One region of the Anaerosporomusa subterranea genome, then DNA from elsewhere that is predicted to be linked to it. Evidence: riboswitches for the same ligand, from Rfam matches in the RefSeq annotation. Region 1 holds a riboswitch; each other region holds the start of a gene.
What was found. Region 1 has a riboswitch for cyclic di-GMP ahead of AXX12_RS00270 (methyl-accepting chemotaxis protein). Riboswitches for the same ligand answer to the same signal wherever they lie in the genome.
Positions count from the first base shown of each region.

Region 1 (4,802 bases):
TAAACAATTTAGCCAAATCAAGTATTATCAGCAGCCTGTCCTTATCTTTCCCTATGCCGCGAACATAGTCATTGCTCGCCGACATAGTCGGTACGGGTTCAATGGCGGCCTCCTGCAGCCTGATTACTTCTGTAACCTCGTCTACAACAATCCCAACCTCTTGTCCCGCCGTTTCCACAATCACTACCCGCCGGTCGACTGCACAGCCTGCCCCTACTCCAAATCGCATGGCCAATTCGATAACAGGAATCACCTTGCCGCGAAGATTAATGATACCCTTCATGTAAGCAGGCGTATTTGGCATCTTGGTCGTGCCTTTAAAGTGAATGATCTCTTTGACTTGCGTAATCGAAACAGCGTATTCCTCTTTCCCTAAGCGAAACACAACCAATTGTTCTTCCGCCATTCTTTTTGTTCCTCCTTGCTAACATCGCAGCTGAGTCTTATGATGCCTTCTACACCGTAAACTTCCTAACCGCAACTTGGAGGTCTTCCGCCATCTTAGCCAAGGCCTGGCTGGAGGCTGCTATCTCTTCCATTGATGCCGATTGTTCCTCTGTCGCCGCGGAAACGCTCTGCGTTTGGCCTGCGGTGTCCTGACTGATTCGGTCAATATCACGTACAGATGCCACGATCTGCTGGCTGCCAGACGCCATTTGCTGAATGGCAGCCGATATTTCCTTGATTTGACCTGACTCCTCATTCACCAGCAATACGATTTCTTTAAACGCCTGACCCGCAGAATTCACGACGTCGGCCCCTACCTTGACCTCGCGAGTACCGTCGTTCATCGCACCAACCGCTTTATCAGTTTCCGATTGAATCTCCGAAATCAAAATGGCAATTTGCTTGGCCGCCTCCTGAGACTGTTCAGCCAGTTTGCGCACTTCCTCGGCAACTACGGCAAAGCCTCTGCCCTGTTCGCCCGCACGCGCCGCTTCAATAGCTGCATTCAAGGCCAGCAAGTTAGTTTGTCCGGCAATCCCGGAGATGGTGTCAACAATCTGTCCGATTTCTTTCGAGCGTTCGCCAAGCTTTGTTACTACTTGCGCAGAAGTGGACACCGTCTTCTCGATACTCCCCATCTGGCTCACGGCAGCCTCTACCGCTTTGTCGCCTTGCTGGGCTGCTGCGGCAGTCTTGTCCGCCATACCTGTCACCACATTGGCACTAGCAGCGACTTGCTGGATACCTGCCGACATTTGCTCCACAACGGCAACGGCTGTATCGACCGCCTGTACCTGTTTCTCAGCGCCTTGGGCTACATCAGTAATCGTAGTTGCAACCTGATTTGCTGCCTGAGCTGATTGTTCAGCACTGGCAGTCAGTTCTTCCGAGGATGCTGCTACTAATTCTGCTGAATTGGATACCTGTTTAATTAACGAACGCAAGTTGTCAGAAGCATTGCTGAGACTCTGCAGCAAGAGTCCCATTTCATCTTTTGACTTGATTTCATGATGTTGGTTAAAAATTCCTTGAGCCATTGCTTCTGCATATGACACACCTTGCCTGATCGAAGCCAGGATCGGGCGGGTGATGAATACAGCGCTTACGCCGCCAATTAAAAGGCCGATGCTCAAAATGACAACTAAGGTTACGGTCATCTTGCTCTCCTGCTCGTTAATACCTTTAATCTCTTTTTCTATGTACTCGTTCTGCTCTTGCACGTATTTGTGTATTTCCGCAAGTAAAGTATCATTGTCTTGCGCAACAGCGGACAGATATGCCCCCGCTGCAGTTTGCCCTTGCGTATCATATATTTGAACTACCTTTATTAAGTGAGGCACAAATTTGTTTCTAGCATCGGCAACAGGTTTTAGTGCTTCTTTAACTCGCGCATTTTTATTAAGGTAGTTGAGAGCAGCGTCGGCCGCTTTCGTCGCCTCACCTAAATCCTGTTTAAACCGGGGGTTGCCGGTGGCCAAATAGCCCCGAACTGCAGCCGCTTCACGAGCTGTCTCCAGAGCAAGCAATTTAGTATTATCCCCTAGCGGCATACGATAATTAGTTAGAGTATTCGTTGCCTTTTCGATAGCTTGATATTGAAAATAGAATGCCCCCACAATCACCAGCATGATTGCCAGCATAATGCCAAAGCCACCATAGATCTTTGTACTAATCTTCATTGCGGTGTTCCCCCTCAAACTTTCATTGCATGTTCGCTGTTTCCTATACGTGTTACACAACCTAATCCGACACTTGCCTCTTCACTCCTTTTTCGGTCGCCTATTGGATACCATATTTGATAAAAAAATAAGACGGCAATAGCCAGTCTCATAAACAGTTAGCTAATGCTAATTGGCGGCTTGGCATCATAGACGTTAATTCGTCCTTAGACCCATTGCTTTGCGTCCTTATCTTTCAACAAGTTTGCCATATGAAAATGCATCTATTTTCTTCTGAATACTATAGTCTGTATAACAATAGTGTTACCTGGCATATAATTGGATATATGATAGACAAAAAATTCGGTCTGATACTAAAAAAATTAAGAACGGCCAAAGGCATCAGCCAAGAAAACTTTGCTCTCAATACTGGACTTCACCGCACTTACATCAGCCAATTGGAAAGGGGCCTAAAAAGTCCGTCTTTACGGACAATCGGCAAAATCTGCGGAGAGCTTGGCATCTCCCTCGTGCGGCTAATGGAGTATCTAGAGCAAGAACGCTAGCCTTTTCTTATGTAAATGCCTATTATGAGGAACTTTGTCGGTTTAACGAATACTATAGTATTCGTTAAACCGACAAATAACTCCTTCGTGCTTTTGCTTGATTTTATTAGCACAACATATTCGATGATAACCTAGGAAACCAGTAGACCCTTCCTCACCATTCAGGATGACCCCACTTCTCTATATACTTGCAAAAGGCGTGCCAACTGAGGCACTCCTTTTAGAATTTACTATACACCAATAAATAGTTGATCTATTTTAGACATTTCGACATTTCTGCCGCACACATCAATGTCGTTTTTTGACACATTGTGTCAAGATGATGCGTTCAAGTGAAACACCTTACTCTTTGGCCGCTCGTTCCAATATCCTATATAACGAACTGCGCGATATTCCGAGGTATCGCGCCGCTGCCGCTTTGTTGCCATCGTTGATATGCAGCGCATGCTGAACTAATTGTTCAATGTGGTCATCTAAGACAGACCCCGCATCAGTGGTCTGGATAAGATTAGCCTTAGCCGGAATCTTCTCCGGTCTCTGCGTCAAGCGGGTTAGGTGGCTCGGTTTGAGTTCTTCATCATCAAACATAAAGACGACCCATTCGATGATATTTTTTAGTTCTCGAACATTCCCCCGCCACTCATAGGTGCTTAGGATTTTAGCCGCATCTTCGTCTATGCGTTTGAAGCATTTTCCTCTCATCTTGGCAGACTCTTGCAGAAACGTCAGCGCTAACGGTACGATCGCGTTAGGCCGCTTGCGAAGCGGCGGAAGAACAATGTGACCGACTCTCAGCCGGTAGAATAAGTCCTGCCGAAAGTTCCCCTTGTGAATGGCATCTTCTAAATCCATATTTGTCGCACAGATTATTCGCACATTCGTGCGAATCTTTCTTACACCACCGACTCGGTAGAATGTTTTCTGTTCAAGCACTCGCAGCAGCTTGCCCTGCAGTTCAATCGGTATCTCAGCCACTTCATCTAAAAACAGCGTTCCTCCCTCAGCCAGATCAAACTTGCCTTTATGCCCTGCAGCCGATCCGCCGGTGAACGATCCGCTTTCATAGCCAAAAATCTCACTTTCAAACAAACTAGGCGTAATTGCCGCACAATTGATGTCAATAAAGGGCTGCGTTCCCTCATCGCCGCCGGAATGAATGATGCGGGCAACGATCTCCTTGCCGGTACCGGTTTCCCCTTGGATTAAGACCGGGATCGAACGATCGAGATGATAAAGCTTTGCTTGCTCTAAAACAGCCTTCATCTCTTGCGAGAAAACTCCCAGCTTCATGGTCTGACCATCATAGTGTACGGTATCAGGCAAATTCTTGCTAACGTCGGTTCCGTCCTTCGCATTTATCGTGCCATGCCACTTTCGCTTATCTTCCACCTGTTTTAGGATGCGCACCAAATCCTTCGCGTCAACCGGCTTTAACAGATAGTCCATAGCGCCCGCACGAATGGCCTCAATCGCTGACTCCAGCGTACCATGCCCGGTAACAAGCACCACATCAAGCTGACCGCAGCCTGGAAGCGCAGCGATGGTCTGCATAAGGTCAATACCAGATAATCGGGGCATTCTTATATCTGAGACCACCAAATCGAAGGTCTTCTCCGCAATCTCCCTAATAGCTTGCTCAGCGTTGGCGCACTCGACTGTAGAGTGGTTTAGGCGGCTTAAGAATCTTGTAATAGTAGAGCGACTGACTTTATCGTCATCAACCACTAAGATTTGCATTGATCTCACCTTTCCATGCATAAACGGGGAACTCTAGCCGAAAAATCGCTCCACCGTACTCATTGTTGAATACATCGATTTTGCCGCTCCAACTGCTTACAATTGCCTGCACAATTGGCAAGCCTAATCCCATGTTCTCCGCATTGCTCTTGGTAGAAAAGAACGGATCAAACAGTCTATCGAGGTCTTGCGGATTAATACCGCTGCCATTGTCGCTAATCTCAACAATTGCTAATCCATTGCTTACAATGGTTGTGACAACTATCCGCTTTGTTGCAGATTCGGTTTGCTCAAGGACTTGCACTGCGTTCTTAATGAGGTTTGTTACCACCTGTTCCAGCTGTGTAAAACTGCCTAAAATACTGAGGCACTCCGGACTTAGTTGCTTTTCAAT
Region 1 covers NZ_LSGP01000001.1:63,117-67,918, reverse strand. The annotation lists gene AXX12_RS00275 (chemotaxis protein CheW) at 1-406, opposite strand, end outside; gene AXX12_RS00270 (methyl-accepting chemotaxis protein) at 456-2,126, opposite strand; cyclic di-GMP riboswitch class I at 2,298-2,385, opposite strand; gene AXX12_RS20075 (helix-turn-helix domain-containing protein) at 2,453-2,671, shown strand; gene AXX12_RS00260 (sigma-54-dependent transcriptional regulator) at 3,014-4,408, opposite strand; gene AXX12_RS00255 (GAF domain-containing protein) at 4,389-4,802, opposite strand, start outside.

Region 2 (4,802 bases), on a different contig from region 1:
ATCTTAACCTTGCGGATGGGGAGCTATCTTTCAGGGGGGCCGCGTCCCACTATTTCAAGATTTTTCGCCAGTTGAAGTAGATGTCAAGTTTGCTGGCGCAAAGCACTAAGCCTCTTATTGTGAAATCAGACACATAAAGGAGTTAAGTCCTATTTACGTCCCACTACAGACCTATGCTATAATGCAGAAAATCGACTATTCTGGATATCTCAGCAAGAGCATGCTATGGATGGTGGAAACGTGTTACGATATTGTTTTGACAATCAAGGCAATCTAGATAATCATAAATTTAATCAATTGGCGGCGAAGCTAAACGGCAAGATTACAGCCTGTATCAGAAAATACTACTTGCCGGGAGGAGACCGCGACGATTTATATCAATGGGGGCTTTTGGGTCTTTATAAGGCGGTTCTCTATTATGATGAAAATGATCGGTATACATTTGATTTTATTGCCAGTAGAAATATACAAAATATGATTAAATCAGCAGTTACTATGTCCAATCGCCAAAAAAATAAATTGGTTAATGAGGCGGAGTCGTTGTATGCTAAGCCTATTCACATGCAAGAAAACAGCGTGGAACTTATCGATCGTTTGGTTATAAACAACGATGCGTATGACCCGCAAAGAATACTTATAGACAGAGAATTCACAGAAACACTCTTTCATTATATTAAGTACTATTTATCTGAATATGAGCGAAGGTCAGTTCTTTTATATATGCGCGGTTATAAACAGCAGGATATTGCCGAAGAATTAAACATTAATACAAAAGTAGTAGACAATGCCATTCAACGAGCAAAGAAGAAGATCTATCAGCACGTTGTTCAGCAGAACGAAAATTATACGATTGGCATGTTAAGTTAATAGCTATCTAATAACAACAGCCTGCAACATGTGAAAAGCAAAATGCAGGCTGCTTATTTCTTAAAAAGATGCGGCGACTTCCTTTGCCGCCTGCAAGATGATTTCCGCGCAAGCTCTGGCATCATTGGCGGCATCGTGATGTTGAAACTGAAAGTTCAGGTGGTTGGCGACGGTGTTCAGCTTGTGATTTGGCAAGCAAGGCCAGATTCTTCTGGCAACTGCCAGCGAATCAATTACCTGAAACTCCGGCGCTGGCAGCCGGTAATGGCTAAGTACTGCCCGCAGTACGCTGATATCAAAGGTGGCATTGTGGGCCGCCAGAATCTGGTTGCCGATATACGGTTGAATAGTTGGCCACAGTTCCTGAAAAGATGGCTGATTTTTTACAACCTCATATGTAATCCCGTGAATATCGGTGAAGGTAAACGTTGTCGATGGCGGCTTAATTAACCAGGATTGGGTATCAACAATATTTCCGTTTTCAACAACAACGATTCCCAACTGGCAGGCACTGTTTCTTTGGTGATTAGCAGTTTCAAAGTCGATGGCGGTAAACGTTTGACTGATAACAGGCTGAGTCCGGCTATTTGTAGAGCGGCTGTTCATCGTAATCCTCCCCTCGCAATTTAAATGCTCTACGATAATCAACCAATTGTCACCCGGTTTCGTCCTGCCCTTTTACTTTGATACATCAAATCGTCAGCCCTTTTGACAATGGTTTCGTTGGTATCATTCTCATTAGCTAAGGTTGCTCCCATCGAGATCGTGACAGTAATCGTCTGTTCCATAGTTCTAACTTCTGACTGCTGGACGAGAACCCTGAGTTTGTTAGCGATACGTTCCAGCTTAACACTGTCGAAGCAGCCAGAAAACAGGATAATAATCTCTTCACCGCCCCACCGAATAACATGGTCGCCATTCCGAACATTACTAGCCAACGTTTTTGCCACCATTTTTAGTACTAAATCGCCAACTTCGTGTCCGTAGACATCATTAACATTCTTAAAATTATCGATATCGGCAAATAAAACCCCTATTGATTGTCCGCCTTTTCGGCATTCAGAAACTTTTGCACTCAATAAAAATTCTCCGTATGAGCGAGTAAATAATGCGGTAAGTTTATCGATGTTCGCTTTGTCTTTTAGTTGCTCTAATTCGCTGTATAATGCGGCATGTGGCGAGTTATCCACAAAAACTTCTACTGCCCCCACAATAGTCCCGGTCTCATCTCTGATAGGGATTATTCGCACAGATACAGGAACGCGATGTCCCTCTTTATGTCTGAAAAATACTTCTTCTTCTCGTATCATACCATCACTAAGCGTCTGTGTTACCGGACAACGGACTTCACAAAGATTATCGCCGTTTTCATCGATATGCGCAAGCATATCGATGCAGTTAGCAAGCGCTATCTCACTGGTAAAACCAGTTATTTTTTCAGCGCTCTTATTCCAGTAGATTACCTTCTTGCTTGTGTCAAGAAAATATACACCTTCATAAAAATTGTCCAATAAATTTTTGCAAATCGAATTCGGAAAATCCATCAAAACCGCCTCCGATTAAAAAAATGGATAATAAAAAACTCCCATTTTGCGTTCTTCGCAACCTGGCAGTCGTAAACAAATGTTCTTAGACCCACGGCTTTGCGTCCTTACCTTTCGATAAGTTTGCATATGGAGTTTAAAATTAAGGCTTGTTAAGAATATTCTTCTTTTTGTCCCTATTTCCTTCTTTTAAAATTGCAATAGCATTATTCGCCTCAGTTCAGCCATACTGCAACCTCCACATACTCCTCTCCCGCCTCCTGAAGGGTTGCCAGACCTGACGTCCAGTCGGCGATCTGCTGGTCAAAGCTAGTGTCATCAGGTCGTCGTAAGACATAGAGAGTCGCCTGCTCGCTGAATGTCTTGTCTGTGACTGTATAACCGTGATTCCGCAAATGGTTTTCCAGTATCGCCAGCAAGGAGTAGTCGCAGTTGACCGCTAGCCGCAGATGGGGTTGCATCTCGACAATGCCGGCAGCGCAGACTGCTTCTGAAGCGGCCTTGCCGTAAGCGCGGATCAGACCGCCTGCTCCCAGCTTAATACCACCAAAATAACGAGTGACAACAATGACTGTATTGGTTAGGTTTTGTTTTTTGAGAACCTCGAGAATGGGTTTACCTGCTGTACCCGAGGGTTCACCGTCATCATCCGCCTTTTGTATGTCTGAATGTTTGCCGATAATATAGGCAGAGCAGTTATGGTTGGCATCCCGGTGCGCTTTCTTTACCTGGTTGATAAAGGAAGTCGCCGCTTCTTCTGATTCGACGCGGGCAACATGACCGATGAATAGTGAGCGGTTAATCTCAATGCGAATTTTGCTTTGTTCTTTGACTGTATGGAAGAGAATGCTCACGGCGACACCTCATTCTGTTATACTATGGCGAATTAAGCATATCCTAAATTACTTAGAAGCCATTAGCACTTCAGCATTCTGTTATACTATTGACAAATTAAGCAGGATTTTCCTTTTCTGCTGTCGAATTTCGTTATCTAAATCGTTAAGCAATGTAATTATTAAGCCGTATTCCAAGAAACTACTTTTGCAGGAGGACAGCATGCGTATCAACATTGGGACACAAATTCTAGCAGTTTGCATCATGATCGTGATAGCCTTTTCCGGTCTTAGCATCTACACCTATTTCCAAATTGACGCAGTTCAGGTTGGCTATGATGGAGTTATCGCCCGTAGCGTGCCACTGGTAATTGAAGTAAAGGATCTAAATATTGAACTAAACAACCAAGCAGCACTGGTTCGCGGCTTTATTCTATCAGCTGATGAGAGGTATGTCCAGGACTACAACTCGTCCCGGCAAAGAATGGACAAGACGGTAGCCAGCCTTGAACAAAAGCTGATTACACCAGAAGGCAAGCAGAAGGTAACTGCTCTTAAGAACGTGCTTGCCGACTATCATCAAGTCTCTGATCAAGGGATTCTCCTCAGAAAGACTAAAGGACAAACCGATGCTTTAGCTGCTGTAGCCGCGGCAAAAGCAAAGGTTGAAGCAGCTGATAAAACGATGATTGATACCGTAACCTTCCTAACAGAGCGTATGCATCTGCGCACCAAAGAAAATGTTACTGCTGGAGACAAGATACAAAGAATACTTGGTATACTTGATGTTGTTATCTTTTTGGTGGGTTGTGCGCTAGCGATTTTCTTATCCCGCCGCATCTCCCGTCCACTTAATGAAGTGGCTAAAGCAGCGCAAACTATTGCCGATGGCGATTTGCGAGCTCGCGCCATTGCCTACAACGCAAATGACGAAATTTCTGATATGCTTAAAGCCTTTACGCAAATGACAGACAACCTGCGGCATCTGGTCGGCCAAGTGGCTAAATCAGTTGAGCAGGTATCGGCAGCTAGCGAGGAACTCACCGCCAGCGCGGATCAATCAGCACAAGCGTCCAATCAGGTGGCTGAGACGATTTCCCAGATAGCCAGCGGTGCTGCCAGCCAACTAAGCGGTGCCGAACAGTCCGTATCCGTGGTGCGCGAAATGGCTTCAGCAATCAATCATGTTGCAGCCAATGCCAATAATGTTTCGATGAAATCTGGCGAAACGGCCCGGGCGGCTGATGCCGGCAACGATGCGGTCCGTCAGGCTACAAACCAAATGCAATCGATCAGCAAATGCGTTGCTGAGTCAGCACAAGTTGTTCAATCCCTCGGGGCAAGCTCACAGCAAATCGGCGAGATTGTCGACGTAATCAGCGGCATTGCCGGACAGACAAATTTGCTGGCACTCAACGCAGCGATTGAAGCCGCTCGAGCCGGTGAGCAGGGACGCGGCTTTGCCGTGGTTGCCGACGAAGTGCGGAAATTAGCTGAGCAATCACACGAAGCGGCGCAGAAAATTACAGTTATCGTTAGAGATATCCAGAACGAGACG
Region 2 covers NZ_LSGP01000017.1:138,223-143,024, reverse strand. The annotation lists gene AXX12_RS08205 (sigma-70 family RNA polymerase sigma factor) at 226-867, shown strand; gene AXX12_RS08200 (3'-5' exonuclease) at 928-1,473, opposite strand; gene AXX12_RS08195 (GGDEF domain-containing protein) at 1,512-2,411, opposite strand; cyclic di-GMP riboswitch class I at 2,465-2,549, opposite strand; gene AXX12_RS08190 (YigZ family protein) at 2,627-3,265, opposite strand; gene AXX12_RS08185 (methyl-accepting chemotaxis protein) at 3,468-4,802, shown strand, end outside.
Region 2: another riboswitch for cyclic di-GMP. It lies ahead of AXX12_RS08195 (GGDEF domain-containing protein); the one in region 1 lies ahead of AXX12_RS00270 (methyl-accepting chemotaxis protein).

Region 3 (4,802 bases), on a different contig from region 1:
CGCTCGAACCGTTTGATGTCCGATTCAATATAGCTATTGCCTTACATTTGCTGGAGTTCCGCTGTTAATAGCAGCAGATAATTGATAATTATCCGTTTGAGATAATAATAATAGAAAACTCAAGAATAGTACGTTTGTCGGAAAACCTCCTTCCCGAACTCCTCAGAAATGCTCAAGCGCTATCGCCTATATAGAGGCCCATTATCCTCCGATGATATTTCGGAGGATTTTTTCTATCTTCGCAAGCAATAGGAATTGAATACTGTATTTGTTATAGTAATATCAAGGACTGCTATCTGGATTACGCAGTTCACATTTTATCCACTTGCAGTAAATGCGATGATTACAGGCATGATGAGAAAGCCGGGGTGAGACGGTGTTTGACTTCCCTATAACGGATAAAATAGATGACCTCTTCAATATCGTGCCTATACCAATGCTGTTAGTGACCAAAGACGAACTGCAAGTGGTGCGCTTAAACCAAGCCGCCGCTAAATTTTTGGATATTACGGACGGAGCAGATCCGATAAAGCTGCTAACTGACATCTTTGACACTGAGCATGAAGAGTATATTGCCTGGGTGCATTGTCTACAGGGAAATGACATCCCTGAGACGGAATTATCGATGCAACGGCGAGAGCAGCAGCTGACTGTCATTGTCTATGCTGCACAGATAGATTTTGCCGGAACGCCGCATCTGCTGCTCAGTTTAATAGATAGTACTGAGAAATACAGCCGGATCAAACTGTTGGAACAGCTTGCCGCCAGGGATGATATGACCGGATTATTAAATCGCCGTGCATTCCGGGAAAGCTTGGAATCAACATTGCTAAAATCGAAGGAAGAAGAAAGCGAGTTTCTTCTAGCCTTTATGGACTTGGACGATTTGAAAAAGGTCAACGATACCTATGGCCACCGGGAAGGAGATTGGTATATCAAGACGTTCACATCTCTTCTCCGCAAGGCGTTGCGTAAAACCGACATTGCCGGCAGGGTCGGCGGCGATGAATTTGCCGTAATCTTCACCCAATGCTCGCGACATTATGCCGAACAGACGATTTGGCGCCTTCAGCAGCAAGTGGAAACCATTGCCTCATCGTTAGATAAACCTTTCATCATGGGCGTGAGTATCGGCTTGATCGCGATAGAGAGCTGGATGGAAACTGATGCTGACAGCTTATTGAGCATAGCGGATGATGCCATGTATAAGCAGAAATCTCGCCACTGTCGACAAAAAGTACGCAGCATTGACAAAATCAGGTGGGGTCGGTAGCGAAGCCAAAATCGGCCTGCTCAACAAAATCCCGTGGAGGCAAACAAATAAATCAGCGAACGACTTTTAATATTGGGCAGTGGGGAAAAATCCGGATTGTATTATATTATCAAATTAGAGGGATTCTCTTTTACTATGAAGAATCTTATCGCAAAAGTTTATCTTATTCATCCTAAAATTTCAAAATAATTGTATAATATACATGCTAAAAAGTATAACAAGATATACATTGGCAAACCTTTTGAAAAGAAGGGACGCAAAGCCGTGGGTCTAAGGACGATTTAAGTCTATGATTGCCTGGTTGCATTTAAAGTGTATTATAAATGCAACCAGGCAATTTTTTATGGAAAAGATACTATTTATGGCGATAAAACTGTTAAAACGAATAGTAGAATTAAATCTGCAGAAATAGCAAAAGGGAGGGAATCTTACGCAAAAGAAGACATTATTCTTCCTTACTCTGGTAGTTATGATTAGTATACACTTTATATTTTCCCCCAAAGCGACGAATACAGAACTAACCGCTGTCAAAACAGTAACTCCGGCAGAAAGCCAGGGACTCCACTTTCTTCAGACAAAAATGCAAACCTCCCAGGGATTAATCTATTATTCGGTCGAAGATAAATCGCCTGCGTCTTATAGTGTGTTGGAATCCACGGGCCAGGCAATGGAGTATGCTGCTTTAATTGGCAATAAAAAGCTATTTGATGATTATGCCGGGCTTGCAGACAAGTATTTTAAAGACCCGTCAGGTTATTATTATTGGAAAATCGATGTTACTACAAAAAAAGGCGACGCTTCGTCTGCCTTTGTCGATGATTTACGATTGGTTAAAGCCTATTTTATTGCCAACGAAAAAAAACTTGGCAACTATAATAAACAACTCGAAAAAGTCTCTGAAACAATTTTTCAATTTGACATTGATACAGATGGCTTTCCTTGTGAGTATTATGATGGTAATGCAAAGCAAAAAGCGACTGTAGTTCCGCTATTTTACTTAGATGTCGATACCTTGCGAAAGTTAAGTCAGTTTAACGGCAAGTGGTTAGTCCCTTATCAACATGCCAAAGATATCCTGCTCAGTATGCCGGAGAATAAGCATGGCTTTTATCCGATCAAATTCAAAATACATACTAAGCAGTACGTTTGGGGTTCTTCCATCAACATGGTCGAGAATTTATACACTGCAATTGATGCTTATAACGCAGGCCGAGATACCCGTGCTTTGGTGACCTTTCTGAAGAATCAGGTAACGCAGGGAAAGGTTTTTAATCATTATTATTTAAACGGAACACCGGTTGATCAAAACGAATCCACAGCAGTCTATGCGCTGGCGGCACGATTCCTGGCGCTTAACAACGAAAATGAGGCCGCTAAAGCATGTTATCGCCGCACCTTAGAATTTCAAATTAGTGACAAAGAGTTTTTTCAGGGCGGGTTTGGTGAAAGCACGACCGGATTAGTCTATGCTTTTGATCAACTAGAGGCGCTACTAATGTTGAGGATGGTGGAAGCAGCAGATGTTAGCCAGTGATACGTATTTACGCCAAGATAGAATCTACTTTAATTTAATTATGGTCTTTGTGTTGGCAGTCGCAGCCGTTGCCTTACTTTATGCACCAAGTATTGGCTCTTTAACTCTGTTTGTTTTGGTCGCCGCCATGATCTTCAATATGATTTTAACGTATAATCTCGGTTTGCAGCGAGGCCTGATAGCAGCAATTGTATTAACGTTTATCTATGGCAGCTATATTATTTATGAAATAATGATTCATAGAATTGCTGAAGTTAACTTTGCCTATATTGTCTGGTTATTTATTTACCCGCTAAGCAGCTTATTATCAGGTCAATTAACGTTGACCGTATCAACTTACAAACGCGAACTAGAAAATAAAAGAAGCCTGGAAAAGCTGGTGACTCTTGATGCTGCCACAGGCTTTTACAACAATCAGGGATTTTTCAGGAAATTAGACGAAGAATTTTTGCGGGCTAAACGATACAAAACATATTTCTCGATTTTACTGATAAAAATATCCAATTTTGACGAATTGCAAATTATTTATGGAGAAATTGATTCCGTAAAGATTCTACAAGCAGTAGCAACGAAAATAACTGCTCAGACCCGTATTTCAGATATCAAATCCTTAATCGAAGAAAATATGCTTAGTATTGTGCTAACCGAAACGAATGAAGAGGGAGCTAAAGTTGTCATTGAGAAACTACACCAGGCGTTAGATACCATTGCAACCGAGATCAAAGGCGTCAAAAAAGTAATCAGAATTAAACCGAGCATCGGAATTGCCAGTATTAGAGAAAGTGACACAGATGTTTTGGAGATATACGACAGAGCCAAAGGAGAACTTAAGTATGACAGAGGTTAGTAAGAAAGCAATTGTGCTTTTCTTACTTGTCGCACTTACCACAGCTTGCTTCCTGCCAATGTCCGTCCACGCCAATGAAAAAGTAAAGACCTATATTATTTATGACAGTCCGACGAGATATGGCGATGATTTTCCACTTGTTACCTCATTGATAGAATATCTGGGACATTTCGACTTAACCTGTCAGGCGATAACGCTTGACGCATGGCGTCCGGGTGTGTTACATAATGCTGACTTGGTTATTTTTGTTGGTCTAAACGAGGCCACTCTCCCGCAGCAATTACTGCAAGAAATGGCGCAAGCCAAGCGAGTGATTTGGTTTGAAAAAAATATCGAACAAATGGCAGCATACTTAAAATGGCAAGACTTCAAACTCGAAGGAACTGTTAATGGCTGGTCAACGATTCATTATCAAAAAGATCTGCTCATCAAAGACTGGATGAATATTGTAATCGCTCACCCTGGAAAAAATGCCCGGGTTTTTGCCACAGTGCAAAATATAAATGATAGTAAACCACTGGCGTGGCAGCGTGATAACATTTATTTTTGCGGCTATTTAGAGGTTAATGGGCAAAGTTTTATGGTTGCGTTAGGTAATTTGCTTCACCAGTTCATACCGGACAACAATCACTCATCGGTTCACCATGCTTTGCTGCGCATAGAAGATGTGAGCCCTTTAGTTGATCCGAAAGCAGTCCGTGCAGTTATTGCTGTTATTAATCAATACCGCATCCCCTTTACGATTGGCGTAATTCCAGTGGGAGTTGCCCAAAACGGTAAGCATATCCCCCTGCACGAAGCGCCAGAATTAGTTACAGTGCTCAAAGAAGCCCAAGCTAATGGAGCAAGTATCATCATGCACGGTTATACTCACCAAAATGAGTATTCACCAAAAACAGGCGAAGGCTATGAATTTTGGAATGCACGTGATGATAAACCGATGGAAAATGATGAAATTTTTACCAGTGAACGGCTCGAAGCCGGTATTGCTGAGCTTGTTCGCTGCGGTTTAATTCCTGTTGCTTTTGAGCCGCCGCATTATTCGATGAGTAAAACCGGCTATCAGGTTTTATCCCGTTATTTTAACGTATTTTCCGGCCTGGTACAAATATCTGATAAAAGCACACATTTATCCTTGGCGCTGCCTT
Region 3 covers NZ_LSGP01000006.1:114,110-118,911, forward strand. The annotation lists gene AXX12_RS02665 (PucR family transcriptional regulator) at 1-68, shown strand, start outside; gene AXX12_RS02670 (sensor domain-containing diguanylate cyclase) at 377-1,273, shown strand; cyclic di-GMP riboswitch class I at 1,495-1,582, shown strand; gene AXX12_RS02675 (hypothetical protein) at 1,743-2,807, shown strand; gene AXX12_RS02680 (GGDEF domain-containing protein) at 2,794-3,654, shown strand; gene AXX12_RS02685 (DUF2334 domain-containing protein) at 3,641-4,802, shown strand, end outside.
Region 3: another riboswitch for cyclic di-GMP. It lies ahead of AXX12_RS02675 (hypothetical protein); the one in region 1 lies ahead of AXX12_RS00270 (methyl-accepting chemotaxis protein).

Region 4 (4,802 bases), on a different contig from region 1:
GGTTCATGGTGCTAACCGACTGGCAAGCAATTCTCTGCTTGAAGGCATAGTATTCGGACGTAGGATTGCCACATATATTAATGAAACATATAGTGCAAAACGAGAACCCTCTGAGTTGTCTGCTGGTGTCACTGCAGCAACCGGTAGCTATACAGATCTAAATGCTTTGAGAACCAAGTTGGATGGTGTTGCAGGGGTCGTACGCCGGGGAGAAGAGCTGGAAGCTATGCTAAAGTGGCTAAGTGTTGGTGAGACAAATCATCAGGTTAGTCCGGTTGATCATAGCTATCATGTCTACAATACCTATCAATTAGCGGGGTTACTGGTGGAAGCGGCGCTACTGAGGACGGAAAGCCGAGGAGCCCACTACCGCTCGGATTTTCCCGGTAAGAATGATGAAACTTTTAGAAAACACATCTTGCAGCAATGGGGAAGGAAGGCTGTTATAGCATGAACAAGCTGGTCTTAGATCAATTATTACGCCAAGCTTTAATTGAAGATATCGGACAAGGTGATATCACCAGTGAAGCGATCTTTTCCGGGAATCATGAGTCTAAGGGCTATCTTATCGCCAAACGAGATATGGTCTTAGCTGGGTTGGAGGTTTTCACACGGGTATTTTCATTACTGGATGAGAACGTGAAGGTAACTCTTTACTATGTCGACGGTGACCGGGTTCAAAGTGGTCAAAAGTTTGCTCACATACAAGGACCAACTCGATCATTACTGGCAGGGGAAAGGGTGGCTCTAAATTTTCTGCAACGCTTAACTGGTATCGCCAATGAAACCAATCGTTATGTAGAGGCATGTGGAGGTTCTGGCACGATCATTGTCGATACTCGTAAAACGACACCCGGTCTGCGTATGCTTGAGAAATACGCTGTTACGGTGGGCGGGGGCAAGAATCACCGTTACGGTTTAGATTCAATGGTTTTAATTAAAGATAATCATATTAAGGCCGCCGGCGGCATTTTGACAGCTGTACAGAAGGTGCGTGATCATATATCGCCGTTTATAAAAATTGAGGTTGAAGTTGAAGAAATGCAGCAAGTGCATGATGCGTTGACAGCAGGTGTCGATGTGATTATGCTGGATAATATGTCTTTGCCGATGATAGAAGAGGCTGTACGGGTAATTAATCATCAAGCATTGGTAGAGGTGTCTGGCAATATAACAGGGGAAAAAATAGCTGGATTGGCGTCAAGAGGAGTCAATATTATTTCAAGCGGTGCACTCACTCACTCGGCCAAAGCGGCAGATATTAGCATGAGGCTAGAATAAAACAATTTATGTATCATTCTAGGGCTTAAGTCTTGAGCATTAAGTCCTATTTTTCTTTATTAGGTTGACGAAAAAAGATATAACAGTATAAAATTTTAAAATACCATATATCTGGCAAACCTACCGAAAGGTAGCGACGCAAAGCCATGGGTCTAAGGGCGTAAGCCAATGATTGCCAGGTTGCAACTTGTGAAAAGTGAGACTGGCATCTCACTTTTTTATTTTCAAATCACATTAAGGGCTGAAGGGTGGATCTTATGCGGGAACCAAGTGAAAAAATACGAGTACTAATAGTGGATGATTCTCCGTTTAGTCGTCAACTGCTGGCTGATTCACTAGATTCGCACTGGTTTGAGATTGTCGGTTTTGCGGATGGCTTCCGGTCCGCTCTCGAAGGTTATCGGACGCATATGCCTGACGTTATTACAATGGATATTGCTATGCCGGAAATGGACGGTCTGGAAGTTACGCGGCGGCTTATTAAGCAGGAGCCGGATGCCAAAGTTGTTATAGTATCCAGCATGAAAGATGATGATTTGGAAAAATTGGCAAAGTGTAAGGGAGCTGCAAAGTTTCTCCAAAAGCCATTTGAACCAGAGGTGTTAATGAGCGTTTTAAGAAGTGTGTGTGACGCCGACGTGGTGGATCATGATTTCAAAAGTTGCTACCCTGCCGAATTCATTGCCTCTTTTTCTAATTTCATGAAGAGATTCATAACAGATGTAACTGCTCAATCAACTGTTGATGATACAAGACTGTATTCTAGTGGTATTTCAATTCTTGTGGGGATAACTGGACAGTATAGTGGCAGAATGGTTTTGGACTTATCTGTTGAGACCGCTAAATGTATAGCCACAAGATTGCTTAAGCAAGAGCCTAAGGACTCTGATCAGATTAATGATGTAATTGCGGAGTTAGCCAATATTGTAGCCGGAAATGCATCATCAAAGCTGAACAGAGAATTCCGAGGGGCTTTTCTGCGTGTTTCACCACCAGCGATTTTTACCGGTGAGAAATTCTCAATAGCCAGCCCTAATCTAGAGATTCATGCGTGGCAAGTTGATACTCCTTTCGGAAAAGCCCGCCTGAGCGTTGGCTTTAAGAAGGAGATTGTCTAATGGATGTAAAAAGTATTGCTCCGTTCTTTGATGCAATCTTGAATGTTATGCCGCAACTAGGATTCCAAAACGTCACGCGTGGCCGGATGAGTGTAGCTGATGGCAATAAGATTGCAAGCAATGGAGTCATGGTAATTGTGGGCCTTACGCATCAGCTTCGCGGCACTATCGTATATAATATGACTGAGGAATCAGCCAAAAAGATTGCAAGTAAAATGATGATGGGGATGCCGGTTCCAGACTTTGACGCGATGGCAGAATCGGCGATTTCCGAGATGGGTAATATGCTGGCAGCAAACGCAGCTATATTATTTGAAGCACAAGGGGCAAAAATTGATATTTCGCCGCCTACTCTCATTGTGGGGGACAGCTATACCAGTACATCAGGTAATATGCGAAGGATAATTGTTGAAGTTCTTGTTGATGAGATACCCTTGGAAGTAAATATATCGCTAAATTCCTGACGTTAATGCGCTGTGTAAGTAAGCTGAATAGAGTAGTAGAAGCAACGCCGCTTGTCGATTTTGACAGGCGGCGTTGCTTCATCCCAGCGAATTCGACGGGCGTACCTTAAGCGTGTCTGTATTCGATACGTTAAATAAATATTGCCAACATGACGCTATAATGAGAAACTAAATAAATATAGATAGTTTAAGGGGGGACGTAAATGTTCAAAGAAATGAGACGCCATGATAGAGGACTTACGCGAAGTGAAACAGACGAAATTTTGCTAAATGGCGTTTATGGTGTGTTATCGATTAACGGCGAAGACGATTATGCCTATGGTGTACCGTTAAGCTATGTTTATACAGGTGGTCATATATACTTCCATTGTGCTCAAGAGGGGTATAAATTAAATTGTACCCGCAAAAGAAATAAAGTAACATTCTGCGTTGTGGGAAAAGCCAATACTTTACCAGATAAGTTCAGTATGGAGTATGCAAGCGCTATTGTTTTTGGAGAAGTTAGTGAAGTGCATGATCAGGAGAAATTAGCAGCGTTGATGGCTTTCGTAGAAAAATACTCTAGCAGCTACATGGAAAAAGGAAAAGAGTATGCTGATAGTGTCCATCATAAGACAGTGGTCCTTAAAATAGATAGTAAACACATTACTGGAAAAGCCAGAAAATAGGCCTATTCCTCCTCAAACTCATCAGAACAGTGCCACGTATTTTGGCGCTGTTTTTTTCACATCCTATGGATGTCCCAGGATTCAATTTGTCAATCTCACAGGAATGTTTCCGTCGGTTGAGACAATTATGACATATGGAGAGTGTTCAATGAAGCTTGTTGTCGTGGGATGCTTTGGAGCCTATCCGCCAAGGAATGGGGCCACGTCAGGATATCTTGTGGAAGATCATACGACAAAAGTGCTTTTAGATTGCGGCAGTGGTGTAATTGCAAGCCTGCAAAACTATATAAATTTGAATGAACTTGATGCGGTGGTTTTTAGTCATTATCATCGGGATCACTGTGCTGATCTTGAATGTATGCAGTATGCGACTATGATCGATATGCAGCTGGAAAAGAGAAAGCGACCGCTAGTGATGTGGGGAAACGAAGATGCTGGTGTTATACCCAGTCTTGACTATGAGAAATACTGCATAGGGATGAGGTATGTGGAACATGTACCTTTTACTATAGGAGGGTTGCGCTTTACAACCCAGGCTAATAAACACGATATACCTTCATTTAGTATAAAAGTCGAGGATTCTCAGGGTGGCTGCATTGTATACTCCGGAGATACTGAGTACTATGACCGCTTCAGTGATTTCGCAGAGGGAGTCGATTGGCTACTTTGTGAGTGCTCGCTTTACTCTGACCAAAGAGGCCAAGTAGAAGGCCATTTATGCGCCACTGAGGCGGGGCAGATCGCGGCAAGAGCAAGCGTGAGAAACCTAGCGCTGACACATCTGCCGAATTACGGGGATAGAGAGTCTCTCATCCAAGAAGCTGGGACAATATACGGCGGAAAGATAGTCCTTGCCTATCCAGGAATGGTACTAAAGATTTAGCTACATGTGGATCAATTGCACGGTCCCTATAAAATGCAGACGAGCCAACCTGGATAGATTGGCTCGTCTGCGTTTTGCTCCCTGATGCTTGGTGCCCCAAAAGCGGTCTGGATACATCAACATATTTCTTGTCGATGAATATTGGACTAGGAAGCGGATCGTTTGCTCTTGGTGTAGTGGCTGTCTGACGAGTTATCGTGAAATGTACTTTGTTCAGTTTTTGTTCAGAGTCGTTTGTTATCGTTTAATTGAACGAAACTAAAACAGAATATCAATAAATTGCTACTGAGGGTGTAACTAAAGAGCATACACTGAGATATGATATAGGTGATGATATATATTCATTCTAAAGGCGAAAGGGGTGCAATCCCTTCGCGAAAAGGGGGTA
Region 4 covers NZ_LSGP01000023.1:55,076-59,877, reverse strand. The annotation lists gene nadB (L-aspartate oxidase) at 1-454, shown strand, start outside; gene nadC (carboxylating nicotinate-nucleotide diphosphorylase) at 451-1,281, shown strand; cyclic di-GMP riboswitch class I at 1,385-1,469, shown strand; gene AXX12_RS14255 (response regulator) at 1,539-2,399, shown strand; gene AXX12_RS14250 (chemotaxis protein CheX) at 2,399-2,863, shown strand; gene AXX12_RS14245 (pyridoxamine 5'-phosphate oxidase family protein) at 3,067-3,531, shown strand; gene AXX12_RS14240 (MBL fold metallo-hydrolase) at 3,680-4,414, shown strand.
Region 4: another riboswitch for cyclic di-GMP. It lies ahead of AXX12_RS14255 (response regulator); the one in region 1 lies ahead of AXX12_RS00270 (methyl-accepting chemotaxis protein).